Regions from separate parts of the Bradyrhizobium pachyrhizi genome, predicted to be linked through region 2. Evidence: predicted binding sites of a transcription regulator. Region 2 holds the regulator's gene; the other holds the start of a gene.

Region 1 (7,155 bases), 3.3 Mb from region 2:
GCGGTGAACGCCTCGGTCACGGCGTCGACCGCATCAGCCTTGACGATCGCGATCATGCCGATGCCGCAGTTGAAGGTGCGCAGCAGCTCGAGCTCGGCGATGCCGCCCTGCTCGGCCAGCCATTTGAACACCGGCAGCACCGGCAGCCGCGCCAGATCGATGCCGACGCCGAGATGCTTCGGCAAGACGCGCGGAATGTTGTCGGTGAAGCCGCCGCCGGTGATGTGGGCGAGGCCCTTCACCGCGCCGGTGTCACGGATCGCGCTCAGGCAGGATTTCACATAGAGCCTGGTCGGCGTCAGCAGCGCCGCGCCAAGCGTCATCACCGGCGCGAACGGTGCCGGCGCGTCATAGGCAACGCCGGACTGCTCGACGATCTTGCGCACCAGCGAATAGCCGTTGGAGTGCACGCCGGAGGAAGCCAGCCCAATCACGGCATCGCCCGCCGCGATATCCGCGGTCGGCAGCAGCGTGCCGCGCTCGGCCGCGCCGACCGCGAAGCCGCCGAGGTCGTAATCGCCATCCTTGTAGAGGCCGGGCATCTCGGCGGTTTCGCCGCCGATCAGCGCGCAGCCGGATTCCCGGCAGCCCTCGGCGATGCCAGCGACGATCTGCGCGGTGGCCTCCGGATGGAGCTTGCCGCAGGCGAAATAGTCGAGGAAGAACAGCGGTTCCGCGCCCTGGACGACGAGGTCGTTGACCGACATCGCGACCAGATCGATGCCGATGCCGCCATGAATGCCGGTCTCGATCGCGATCTTCAGCTTGGTGCCGACGCCATCGGTCGCGGCCACCAGGACCGGATCCTTGAAGCCGGCGGCCTTGAGGTCGAACAGCCCGCCGAAACCGCCGATCTCGGCGTCCGCGCCAGGCCGCGCGGTGGCCCGCACCATCGGCTTGATCAGATCGACCAATCGATTGCCGGCGTCGATATCGACACCCGAATCCGCGTAAGTGAGCCCGTTTTTGCGCTCGGTCATGCCCAATTCCAGATGATCAGGGGCTGGTTACGAGGAATTCCGCCCCCGCGCAATGGCTCGCGGCGCTGCTGCCGCGATACTATGTAGATAACACAAGGCCACTGCGCAAAAGGGCCGGATATCGAGTAAAATCAGGCTCCTAGCCGGGAAGCGACCCAAGTTGAGCATTCCGAACATCATCACCCTCGGCCGCATCATCCTGGTGCCGGTGATCGTCTGGGCCATCGTGTCCAGCCAGATGGAGATCGCGTTCGCCATCTTCGTGATCGCCGGCGTCTCGGACGCGGTCGACGGTTTCCTCGCCAAGCGCTTCAACATGACGAGCGAACTCGGCGCCCTGCTCGATCCGCTCGCCGACAAGGCGCTCCTGGTGTCGATCTATGTCGCGCTCGGAATCTGGGGCGCGGTACCGCGCTGGATCGTGATTCTCGTGGTGTCGCGCGACATCATGATCGTCTCCGCCGTGATCGTGTCATGGCTGTTCGACAAGCCGGTCGAGATGAAGCCGCTGATGGTGTCGAAGCTGAACACGGTGGCGCAGGTCGCGTTCGCGGCACTGGTGCTGGCCTCGCTCGGCTTCGGCTTTCAGCCGCACCCTTACGACCTGATCCTGATGGGCTTGGTCACGATCTTTACTTTGGGTTCGGTGTCCCTCTATCTCGTGGAGTGGGTGCGGCACATGAGCACGATCGAAGCTCGGTAGGCGGGATCCGGAAAAGTGGAAGCCGGTTTTCCCGCGACAAACGCGACGCGTTTGCGCATGGCTATAATGAAGTGGTTTGGAGACTTGTGTGGCCAGTAGCGTTCAACCTCGTCAATTGGCCTTGGCCCTGCCGCACGAGGAGAAGCTGACCCGCGACGATTTCCTCGAGGGCCCTGCCAATGAGGCGGCGCTGGCGCTGATCGACGGCTGGCCGGACTGGCCGAACCGAATCATGCTGCTGGTCGGGCCTGACGGCTCCGGCAAAAGTCACCTCGCCGCGATCTGGGCCGAGAGCGCCGGCGCGCGCTCGACCGCGGCGCATGCGCTGACCGCCGACACGGTGCCGACCGCGCTTGCGACCGGTGCGCTGGTGGTCGAGGACCTGAGGCCGTCGGATTTCGACGAGCGCGCGATGTTTCATCTGATGAATCTGGCGCGCCAGGACGATGCCTACGTGCTGATCACGGCACGCGTTCCGCCGTCGGCGTTCGAGATCGAATTGCGCGACCTGCGGTCGCGGCTCCGCGCGGTGCCGACCGTGACGCTGCTGCCACCGGACGACCAGCTGTTCCGCGGCCTGATCGTCAAGTTCTGCGCCGACCGCCAGATGAGCGTGGACGAACCGCTGGTCAGCTATCTGAGCAACCGGATCGAGCGTTCCTACGTTGCCGTCCGGCAGGCGGTCGAGCTCCTGGATACCGAGGCACTCCGGCTCGGCCGTCCCGTCACGCGGGCGCTGGCGGCGGAGCTGTTGCGCGATGCCTGATCCATCCCCGCGGCTTGACGGCGCAGGCGAGCGGAACATCAATGTCATCGAAACGTCATCGCAATATCACATGGTCTCTGCGGCTCTCGGCTAGACCGCCCCGGCCCCTGCCCTGAATTGGACCAGCACTTGATGGACTCGGCACAAGCTACTGAAATCAAAGAAAAAGAGGCGGATTTTCCCGCCATTCCCGCAATCGCGTCCAGCCCCGAGCGCTTCATTAACCGGGAGCTCTCCTGGCTGCACTTCAACCGGCGGGTGCTCGAGGAATCGGTCAATCTCGGCCATCCCGTGCTGGAGCGGGTCCGCTTCCTGTCGATTTCGGCGAATAACCTCGACGAGTTCTTCATGGTCCGTGTCGCCGGCATCAAGGCGCAGGTCCGCGAGGGCATTACCGAGCGCAGCCCGGACGGCCTGCTGCCGGCCGATCAGCTCGTGATGATCAACAAGACCGTCTCGCAGCTCGCCTCCGACCAGCAGGCGATCTGGAGTGACCTGCGGGATATCCTCTCCAAGGTCGGCATCCAGCTGGTCGACGGCCGCGACGTCACCAAGCCCGAACGCAGCTGGATCGAGGATCATTTCCTTCACAACATCTTCCCGCTGCTGACCCCGCTGGCGATCGACCCGGCGCATCCGTTCCCGTTCATCCCGAATCTCGGCTTCACGGTGGCGCTGCAATTGTCGCGCATCTCCGACGGCAAGGCGATGAACGCGCTGATCCGCATGCCCGGCAAGATCGACCGCTTCATCCGCATCCCCTCCACCAAGGAAGGCGCTCCGGCGCGGCTGATCACGCTCGAGCAGGCTACCGGTCTCTTCATCGGCCGCCTGTTCCCCGGCTACACCGTCAAGGGCCAGGGCGCATTCCGCATCATCAGGGACTCCGAACTCGAAATCGAGGAAGAGGCCGAAGACCTCGTTCGCCTGTTCGAGACCGCGCTCAAGCGCCGCCGCCGCGGGTCGGTGATCCGGCTCGAGATCGAGGCCACGATGCCCGAAGAGCTGCGCATCTTCGTGCAGCACGCCTTGTCGGCCGCAGACGACGAAGTGATCCTGGTCGACGGCGTGCTGGCGATGAACGAGCTGTCGCAGCTCACCCGCCTCAATCGCCCCGACCTCGAATTCCCGCCCTACGTGCCGCGCCATCCCGAGCGGGTACGCGATCATGGCGGCGATATCTTCGCCGCCATCCGCCAGAAGGACCTCGTGGTCCATCACCCCTATGAATCCTTCGACGTCGTGGTGCAGTTCCTGCAGCAGGCGGCACGCGATCCCGACGTGGTCGCGATCAAGCAGACGCTGTATCGCACCTCGAACAACTCGCCGATCGTACGCGCGCTGGCGGAAGCCGCCGAGGCCGGCAAGTCGGTGACCGCGCTGATCGAGCTGAAGGCGCGCTTCGACGAGGAAGCCAACATCCGCTGGGCCCGCGACCTCGAACGCGCCGGCGTGCAGGTGGTCTACGGCTTCATCGAATTGAAGACGCATGCCAAGCTGTCGATGGTGGTGCGCCGCGAGGGCGGCAATCTCACGACCTATGTGCACACCGGCACCGGCAACTATCACCCGGTCACCGCGCGCATCTACACCGACCTCTCCTACTTCACCTCGGATCCGATCATCGGTCGCGACGTCGCGCGGGTCTTCAACTACATCACGGGCTATGCCGAGCCGAGCGACATCGAGAAGATGGCGGTGTCGCCGCTGACGCTACGCAAGCGGATCATCGAGCACATCCACGGCGAGATCGCCCACGTCAAGCACGGCCGCCCCGGCGCGGTCTGGATGAAGATGAACGCGCTGGTCGATCCTGATATCATCGACGCGCTGTACGAGGCCTCGCAGACCGGCGTCTCGGTCGAGCTCGTGGTGCGCGGCATCTGCTGCCTGCGGCCGGGGCTGCCGGGACTGTCGGAGAACATCCGCGTCAAATCGGTGATCGGCCGGTTCCTGGAACACGGCCGAATCTATTGCTTCGGCATGGGCCAGGGCCTGCCGAGCACAAAAGCTGCTGTGTATATCTCGTCCGCCGACATGATGCCGCGGAACCTCGACCGCCGCGTCGAGGTTCTCTGTCCGCTGCAAAATCCCACGGTGCATCAGCAGGTTCTCGAACAGATCATGGTCGCGAACCTGAAGGACACCGAGCAAAGCTGGCAATTGTTGCCGGACGGGTCGTCAACGCGTATGAAGGCCGCGAAAGGCGAAGAGCCCTTCAATCTGCATGACTACTTCATGACAAATCCGAGTCTGTCCGGCCGTGGTAAGTCTCTCAAGGAATCTTCACCGCGCCGTCTCACGCGTCGCAACGAGCGTCAGCAGCCATCGTCTTAAGGGGGGCTTACGGTGAAGCGGCCGCGGAAGCGCGCTTCCAGCGTCGCTGTCATCGATATCGGCTCGAACTCGGTTCGTCTCGTGGTTTACGAGGCGATGGCGCGCAGCCTCATCACCATCTTCAACGAGAAGGCGCTGTGCGGGCTCGGGCGCGAGGTGCAGAGCACCGGCCTGCTCGCAACCGATGCCGTCAACAAGGCGCTCACCGCGCTGCGCCGTTTTCGCGCGCTGTGCAGGATCCAGCAGGTCGGCCGCGTCTACGCGATCGCGACCGCGGCCTGCCGCGACGCCAAGAACGGTCCGGACTTCATCGCCAAGGCCGAGCGCATCTGCGGCGCCAAGATCGAGATCCTCACCGGACCGCGCGAGGCGAAGCTGTCCGCGCTCGGCGTCGTCTCGGGGGTGCACAATCCGAACGGCATCGTCGGTGATCTCGGCGGCGGCTCGCTTGAACTGATCGATGTCAAGGGCAGCCGCGTGCGCAGCGGCGTGACGTTGCCGCTCGGCAGCCTCGCGCTGCAGGACCTCTCCAACAAATCGCTCAAGCGCGCCGAACGCATCGTCAAGAATGAGCTGCTCGGCGTCGCCCAACTCAAGACCGGGCGGGGCCGTACCTTCTATGCCGTCGGCGGCACCTGGCGTGCGCTGGCGCGCATTCACATCATACAGAGCGGCTACCCGCTCAAGGTGATGCACGGCTATTCGATCCCGGCGGCCGACGCACTCGACTTCGCGCAGCGGCTGCGACGGCTGGCGGCCACCAACATGCTGGCCAATATCGAGTCGGTCGCCGACGCGCGGCGGCCGCTATTGGCCTATGCCGCGCTCGTGCTCGAATACATCATCCGCGTGGCCCAGCCGAAGACCATCGTGTTCTCGACCTTCGGCGTACGCGAGGGCCTGCTCTACGAGATGCTGCCGCAGGCCGAACGCGCCAAGGACGGACTGCTCTGCGCCGCGCAGAACCTCAACGAATTGCTGTCGCGCTCGGCCCGTCACGCCCAGGAGCTGACGGCGTGGACCGACCGGCTGGTGCGCGTCGTCAGGCTGCGCGAGACCGAGGAAGACCGCAGGCTGCGGCACGTCGCGTGCCTGCTCTCCGACATCGGCTGGCGGGTGCATCCCGATCATCGCGGCGAGGAAACCCTCAGCCTGATCATGAACGGCAATTTCGGCTCGATCACGCATCAGGGCCGCGCCTTCGTCGCGCTCTCGGTGTTCTATCGCTACGCCGGGCTCAGCGAGGAAAACGAACCGCCGCCGCAGATCCGCGCGCTGGTGACGCCGGCGATGGACGAGCGCGCCCGCGTGCTCGGCGCCGCATTCCGCGTCGCGCATCTGATCACGGCGGCACGCACCGGCGTGCTGCCGGCAACCCATTTCCGCACCCAGGGCCGCAAGCTGATGCTGGTGTTCGAGCACCGGATGGTGGATCTGGTCGCCGACCGCGTCGGCAGCCGCTTCAAGCAATTGGCGCGGCTGGTTGGGCGCGCCGGCTCGATCGTGCGGCGCTAGAGCATGATCCGGAGAAGTGCGAAGCGGTTTTCCGGAAAGATCATGCTCAAACAACGAGCTCGACCCAATCGCATCGCGATTTAGGGCTCACGCCGCCTTGGCCGCGTGCTTGGCCTTGCGGAGCGCGCGGCGGCGCCAGATCGACCCCACGACCAGCACCACGATGATGCCGAGCACCGCGAGCGCGATCTCGCCGCCATTGCCGCCATGGGCGAATTGCGGCGACATCCCGACCGACGTCAGCCAGGAATCGAGCCTGGCACCGAGCGGTCCGGCGAACAGCGCGTCCAGCTTCGGATGCACGGCGGGATCGGTCGCGATGACGTCGCCCGCGATCCAGCCGAGCAGCGCGGCACCGGCCCAGACCAGGACCGGCAGCTTGGTGAGCAGCGCCATGATCAGCGCCGCGCCGGCAACGATCAGGGGAACGCTGATCGCAAGTCCGAGCACCAGCAGCGGCACGCTGCCGTTGGCGGCGGCGGCCACCGCGATCACATTGTCGAGGCTCATCACGATGTCGGCGACGACGACGATCTGAACCGCGGCCCACAAATGCGCGGCCGCGTGCACGCTGTCCTCGTCCTCCTGCTCCGGCACCAGCAGCTTGGCGGCAATCACGATCAGCGCCAGTCCGCCGACCAGCTTCAAATAGGGAAGCTCCATCAGGCTGGCGACGATGCCGGTGAAGATGACGCGCAGCAGCACTGCCGCGGCGGCGCCGAGAATCATGCCCCACAGGCGCTGGCGCGGCGCGAGCCCGCGGCAGGCGAGCGCGATCACGAGCGCGTTGTCGCCCGACAGCAGGACGTTGATCCAGATGATCTTGCCGACGGCGACCCAGAACGTCGGCGTCG
Region 2 (7,155 bases):
TCGAGGCACAGGTCGAGCGACCAAGACCCGGTCTCCATCACCGCGGCAACAAGCGCGGGATCGAGGCCGGGGTTCGCGCCTCAAGGGGCGTGGCTGGAACGACGACGCCCGGCCAAATGCGTCAGTGAAGATCGCTTCGGGGCGTAGCGGTTTGCGTGGCTTTTGCATACTAAAGAGGGGATTGGCGTGGCAGACATGGCTGTTCAGAGCGATGTGATGGAAGCCGCGGGACCTTACGATCGCGCCAAGGCCCTCAGCGCCTTCAAGCTCGGTGACCTCACCTTCTATTGGATCACCCGCATCTCGGCGATTTCGGTTCTGTTGATCCTCGGCGGCATCATCCTGTCGCTGATCGTCGGCGCCTGGCCGGCGATGAAGGAATACGGCTTCGCCTTCCTCTGGACGCAGCGCTGGGCGCCCTCGGCCGATCCGCCGGTGCTCGGCGCGCTCGGCCCGATCTACGGCACGCTGATCACTTCGGTGATCGCGATGCTGATCGCCATTCCGGTCGGCATCGGCATCGCCGTGTTCCTCACCGAGCTCTGCCCGCAAGTGCTGCGCCGCCCGATCGGCATCGCGATCGAGCTGCTCGCCGGTATCCCCTCCATCATCTACGGCATGTGGGGCTTCTTCGTGCTCGGCCCGTTCCTGGCCAACACGTTCCAGCCTTTCATGATCCGGATCTTCGAGGGCGTCCCGGTGCTGGGCGCGGTGTTCGCCGGCCCGCCGTCCTATCTCAGCCTGTTCAACGCTGCACTGATCCTTGCGATCATGGTGCTGCCCTTCATCACCGCGATCTCGGTCGACGTGTTCAAGACCGTGCCGCCGGTGCTGAAGGAGGCCGCCTACGGCATGGGCTGCACAACCTGGGAGGTCGTCCGCAGCGTCGTGATCCCCTACACCCGCGTCGGCGTGATCGGCGGCATCATGCTGGCACTCGGCCGGGCCCTCGGCGAGACCATGGCGGTGACCTTCATCATCGGCAACTCGTTCCGCATCTCGTCGTCGATCTTCGCGCCGGGCACCACGATCTCGGCGGCGATCGCCAGCGAATTCGCCGAGAGCGACGGCCTGCACCAGTCCGGCCTGATCCTGCTCGGCTTGCTGCTGTTCGTGCTGACCTTCTTCGTGCTCGCCGGCGCGCGGCTGATGCTGATGCGGCTTGAAAAGAAGGCGGGGAAGTAACGCCATGAACCCGATCTACAAATCCCGCCGCCGCAGCGACATCGTCATCCGCGCACTCTGCGTCGGCGCCGCGCTGTTCGGCGTCACCTGGCTGGCCCTGATCCTGATCACGCTGCTCTATAACGGCCTTGCCGGCCTCAGCGTGCAGCTGTTCACCCAGAACACGCCGCCGCCCGGCTCGACCGAAGGCGGCCTGCTCAACGCCATTGTCGGCTCGGTCATCATGACCGTGATCGGCGTCGGCATCGGCGCGCCGCTTGGCCTGTTCGCCGGTACCTACCTCGCCGAATACGGCAAGCACGACAAGCTGACCTCGGTGATCCGCTTCATCAACGACATCCTGCTCAGCGCGCCGTCGATCATCATCGGCCTGTTCATCTATGGTGCGGTGGTGGTGCCGATGCGCGGCTTCTCGGCGATCGCAGGCAGCCTCGCGCTCGCGGTGATCGTGATCCCGGTCGTGCTGCGCACCACCGAGGACATGCTGCTCTTGGTGCCCAATCCGCTGCGCGAGGCCGCCTCCGCGCTCGGCCTGCCGCGTTCGTTGGTGATCAAGCGGATCGCTTATCGCGCGGCGCGATCGGGTCTGATCACCGGCGTGCTGCTGGCGACCGCCCGCGTCGCCGGCGAGACCGCGCCGCTGCTGTTCACCGCGCTGTCGAACCAGTTCTTCAGCCTGGATCTGACCAAGACGATGGCCAACCTGCCGGTGACCATCAACAATTTCGTGCAGAGCCCCTACGCCTACTGGAAAGAGCTGGCGTGGAGCGGTGCGCTGCTCATCACATTCACCGTGCTCGCGTTGAATATCGGCGCGCGTATCCTTGGTGCCGAAAGGGCCGCAAAATGACCGAGCTTTCTGTCTCCACGACTGCCGCGGGCCACGTTCCCCAGGTTCCGCTGCCGGAAGCGCCGCCGAAAGTCACGGTGCGCAACCTCAACTTCTATTACGGCGAGCACCACGCGCTGAAGAACATCAACCTGACGCTCGGCACCAACCGCGTCACGGCGTTCATCGGCCCGTCCGGCTGCGGCAAGTCGACCCTGCTGCGCATCTTCAACCGGATGTACGACCTGTATCCGGGCCAGCGCGCGGTCGGCCAGCTGATGCTGGACCAGACCAACATTCTCGACCCCAAGCTCGACCTCAACTTGCTGCGCGCGCGGGTCGGCATGGTGTTCCAGAAGCCGACGCCGTTCCCGATGACGATCTACGAGAACATCGCCTTCGGCATCCGCCTCTACGAGAAGATCTCGAAGTCCGAGATGGACGACCGGGTCGAGAAGGCGCTGCGCGGCGGCGCGCTGTGGAACGAGGTCAAGGACAAGCTGAACGCCTCCGGCCTGTCGCTCTCCGGCGGCCAGCAGCAGCGGCTGTGCATCGCGCGCACCGTGGCGGTGCGTCCCGAGGTGATCCTGTTCGACGAGCCGTGCTCGGCGCTCGACCCGATCTCGACCGCCAAGGTCGAGGAACTGATCCAGGAGCTCTCCGAGGACTACACGATCGCGATCGTCACCCACAACATGCAGCAGGCGGCGCGCGTCTCCGACAAGACCGCCTTCATGTATCTCGGCGAGCTGATCGAGTTCGACGACACCAACAAGATCTTCACCTCACCGAGCGATCGGCGCACCCAGGACTACATCACCGGCCGGTTCGGTTGACCGGCGCATGATCCGGAAAAGTGGCAACCGGTTTTCCGATCAGGTCATGCTAAAATTCAGGACACGAAACCATGATCCCCGGGACCATGGTTGAGGGAGACAAGCGATGGCTTCTGAACATACCGCCAAGGCATTCGACAGCGACCTGCAGGAGTTGACCCGCCTGGTCGCCGAGATGGGCGGCCTGGTCGAACGGATGATTACCGAGTCGGTCGACGCGCTGATCCGTCGCGACGTCGCGCTCGGCAAGCGCGTGGTCGCCGCCGACATCGAGATCGACAATCTGCAGCGCAACATCGAAGAGCGCGCGGTGCTGACGATCGCGCGCCGCCAGCCGATGGCGATCGACCTGCGTGAGATCGTCAGCGCGATGCGCGTCGCCACCGACCTCGAGCGGATCGGCGACCTCGCCAAGAACATGGGCAAGCGCGTCGCGGCGCTGGAGAGCGATTTCCAGCCGCTGAAGCTGATCCGCGGCCTCGAGCACATGACCGACCTCGTGCTGTCGCAGGTCAAGTCGGTGCTCGACGCCTATGCCGCGCACGACCTGCCGGCGGCGATGAACGTCTGGAAGGGCGACGAGGAGGTCGATGCGATCTGCACCTCGCTGTTCCGCGAACTGCTCACCTACATGATGGAAGATCCGCGCAACATCTCGTTCTGCATCCATCTGATGTTCTGCGCCAAGAACATCGAGCGGATCGGCGATCACGCCACCAATATCGCCGAGACCGTATTCTACATGATCGAGGGCCAGCAGATCACCGACAAGCGCCCGAAGGGCGACATGACCACTTTTGCCACCACGGTGCCGGGCAGCTGAGGCTTGATCGGCAAGCGCGGAACCGGATTGTCCTTCGACAACTCGTTTCCGCGGGGACTATGCTCAAGGAAGTAAGCGTTTCGGTTTGCGTCTGGGCAACGGATCACCACAGAGAAAGAACTTAAACCGATGAGCGCACGCATTCTGGTAGTCGAAGACGAGGAAGCGCTGACGACGCTGTTGCGCTACAATCTCGATGCGGAAGGCTACGATGTCGAGACGGTCGGGCGCGGCGACGATGCCGACACCCGCCTGAAGGAGCGCGTTCCCGACCTCGTGGTGCTGGACTGGATGCTGCCGGGCCTGTCCGGCATCGAGCTGTGCCGCCGCCTGCGGGCGCGGCCCGAGACCAAGCAACTTCCGATCATCATGCTGACCGCGCGCGGCGAGGAAAGCGAGCGCGTACGCGGGCTTGCCACCGGCGCCGACGATTACATCGTCAAGCCGTTCTCGGTGCCGGAGCTGCTGGCGCGGGTGAAGGGCCTCTTGCGCCGCGCCAGCCCGGAGCGGCTTGCGACCGTGTTGACCTACGGCGACATCGAGCTCGACCGCGAGAAGCGCCGCGTGGCGCGCTCGGGCCGTCCGATCGATCTCGGGCCGACCGAGTATCGCCTGCTCGAATTCTTCCTCGAGCATCCCGGCCGCGTCTTCAGCCGCGAGCAACTGCTCGACAGCGTCTGGGGCCGCGACATCTACATCGATGAGCGCACCGTCGACGTGCATATCGGCCGTCTGCGTAAGCTCCTCAATCCCGGCCGCGAGCAGGACCCGATCCGCACCGTGCGCGGCGCCGGCTACGCGCTCGATGACCGCTTTGCCAAGGCCGAGCCGCAGCCGTAACGGCCAAGCGGCATTCATAAACCGCAACACGGCGAAAGCCGGGATCAATAGCCACCAATGGGCGTTGTTAGAAAGCCGTCTGGCCGCTTGCCGATTGCGCCGGCCGCGGCGTATGGGTCCCGGCATGCGCCGGGACGACGCTGGTGATATAGCCGGGCTGCGTCACACAAAAAAATCCCCGCTTTCGCGGGGATTTGTTTTTGAGGTCTTCCGACGTTTTCCCGAGTGCTCACTTGATCTGCGGTTTCGCCGACGGCCGGCGGCGATCGGCGGCGGGCTGGTAGGCGACGCGCGAGTGATGCGCGCAATAGGGCAGGCCGGCGAGCGCCTTGCCGCCGCAGAAGAAGAATTCCGGGCTCGAGGGATCGCCGACCGGCCAATGACAGGTGGCCTCGTTCAGCTCGAGCAGCGAGAGCCGCTGGCTCATTGGCACCACATTGTCGTAGGAGATCGGATCGGGCTCCATTTCGACCTCGAAGGCGTGCGCCAGCGCGGTGTTGCCGCGCGAGACCGGTCGCGCCACCCGCATCATGTGCTGGGCGGGGCGAGCCTTGCGCTGCCGCGGCGCGGCCGTGGAGGGCGCCTTGGCGCGGCCGGAGAGGCCGAGCCGATGCACTTTGCCGATCACGGCGTTTCGCGTCACATTGCCAAGTTCCGCCGCGATCTGGCTGGCCGACAGGCCGGACTCCCAGAGCTTCTTCAGCTGCTCGACGCGATCGTCGGACCAGGTCAATACAGTCATCGCATTCTTCCCTTCGCGTAGCGCCGGCCAATCGTTGGAGCGGCGCTGCGAGCCAATCTGGACAAATATCCCTGCGGCCAGAATCCCTTAGCCCTCGCCGGGCACGGTGTTGCGCCCGAACGTTTACGCGAGACACGAAGGCTACTTAGAGGGTCCAGTACCGCCGCACGAGATGTCGTACCCGACAGGCCAAACGCTACAATATGGCGTGACTCAGGCGCAAGAGTCCGCGGCCGTGCGTCCACATGTTCCCACACAGTTAAGCATTTCGATGAGGCTTTTCCACCGCACCGGAATGCTCCGGATTGCGCTCGTTTCGCATTGCAGGAAGGCCACTTCGTGGCGATTGACACTTACTGACCGCAGCATAGAATGCCCGCCACGTGCCGCCCGCAAAGGCGGCCGTTTTGTTTTCCGAAGCTGGCCGTTGCTGCGCTGGCGTCAAGGCGCGCGGCAATTGTCGGCTTCAAACCGTCAGTGATCGCCATGACCAACGCTGCCACGTCGCATCTGCTCCCCGTCTTCGCCAGGGTCGATCTCGGCTTCGAGCGCGGTGAGGGCGCCTGGCTGATCGCAACCAACGGCGACCGCTATCTCGATTTCACCTCGGGCGTCGCGGTCAACGCGCTCGGGCATGCGCATCCGCATCTGGTCAAGGCGCTGCAGGAGCAGGCGACCAAACTCTGGCACATGTCGAACCTGTTCAAGAGCCCGGACGGCGAGGCGCTTGCCGCGCGGCTGTGCGAGCAGAGCTTTGCCGACTTCGTGTTCTTCTGCAATTCCGGCGCGGAAGCGATGGAGGGCGTGATCAAGCTGGTCCGCCACTATCACTTCTCCAAGGGCCACGGCGAGCGCTACCGCATCATCACCTTCGAGGGCGCCTTCCACGGCCGCACGCTGGGCACGCTGGCGGCGACCGGCTCGGCGAAATATCTCGAGGGCTTCGGGCCGCCGATGGACGGCTTCGACCAGGTGCCGCATGGCGACATCGAGGCGGTGAAGAAGGCGATCGGTCCGCACACCGCCGGCATCCTGATCGAGCCGGTGCAGGGCGAGGGCGGCGTGCGCTCGGCGCCGCAGGCGTTCTTCAAGGCGCTGCGCGCGCTCTGCGACGAGCACGGCCTGCTGCTTGCCTTCGACGAGGTGCAGACCGGCATGGGCCGCACCGGCGAGCTGTTCGCCTACAAGCGCACGGGCGTCACGCCGGATGTGATGTCGCTGGCCAAGGCGCTCGGCGGCGGTTTCCCGATCGGCGCGGTGCTGGCTACCGCGCAGGCCGCGGCCGGCATGGCGCCCGGCTCGCACGGCTCGACCTTCGGCGGCAATCCGCTCGCGGTCGCCGCCGCCAATGCCGTGCTCGACGTCATGCTGAAACCGGGCTTCTTCGAGCATGTGCAGAAGATGTCGCTGCTGCTCAAGCAGAAGCTCGCCTCCGTCGTCGACCGCTATCCCGGCGTGCTGTCGGAGGCGCGCGGCGAGGGGCTGTTGATCGGCGTCAAGGCCGTGGTGCCGTCGGGCGACCTGATCGCCGCCCTGCGCAACGAGAAGCTGCTCACCGTCGGCGCCGGCGACAATGTGGTGCGGTTCCTGGCGCCGCTGATCGTGACCGAGGCCGAGATCGATACGTCGATCACCGCGCTCGAGCGCGCCTGCGCGACATTGTCGGCGGCGCAGCCGAAGAAGGCGGCTGGATGATGAGCAAGCCGGTCCGTCACTTCCTCGACATCAACGAGCTGCCGCTCGGCGAGCTGCGCAACATGCTGTCCGCCGGAGCCGCCATGAAGGCGAAGCTGAAGGCGCATGAGAAGGGCAGGAAGCCGCTCGAAGGCAAGACGCTGGCGATGATCTTCGAGCGCCCGTCGACCCGCACAAGGGTGTCGTTCGACGTCGGCATGCGCCA

Evidence for each region. The regulator PhoB, encoded in region 2, activates phosphate uptake and scavenging genes when phosphate is short. The targets are predictions, from matches to a motif close to TGTCATNNANCTGTCAT.
Region 1: QA639_RS19740 (RNA degradosome polyphosphate kinase) is a predicted target of PhoB. The motif match lies at 2,492-2,508, and genes of this name have one in related genera.

What each region holds. Positions count from the first base shown of each region.
Region 1 covers NZ_CP121667.1:4,294,915-4,302,069, reverse strand. Annotated here, with positions in the region: gene purM (phosphoribosylformylglycinamidine cyclo-ligase) at 1-980, opposite strand, end outside; gene QA639_RS19750 (CDP-alcohol phosphatidyltransferase family protein) at 1,141-1,683, shown strand; gene QA639_RS19745 (P-loop NTPase family protein) at 1,772-2,449, shown strand; gene QA639_RS19740 (RNA degradosome polyphosphate kinase) at 2,582-4,786, shown strand; gene ppx (exopolyphosphatase) at 4,799-6,301, shown strand; gene QA639_RS19730 (TerC family protein) at 6,389-7,155, opposite strand, start outside.
Region 2 covers NZ_CP121667.1:964,513-971,667, forward strand. Annotated here, with positions in the region: gene pstC (phosphate ABC transporter permease subunit PstC) at 196-1,185, shown strand; gene pstA (phosphate ABC transporter permease PstA) at 1,190-2,035, shown strand; gene pstB (phosphate ABC transporter ATP-binding protein PstB) at 2,032-2,850, shown strand; gene phoU (phosphate signaling complex protein PhoU) at 2,957-3,673, shown strand; gene phoB (phosphate regulon transcriptional regulator PhoB) at 3,803-4,513, shown strand; gene QA639_RS04360 (GcrA family cell cycle regulator) at 4,743-5,255, opposite strand; gene QA639_RS04365 (aspartate aminotransferase family protein) at 5,742-6,950, shown strand; gene argF (ornithine carbamoyltransferase) at 6,950-7,155, shown strand, end outside.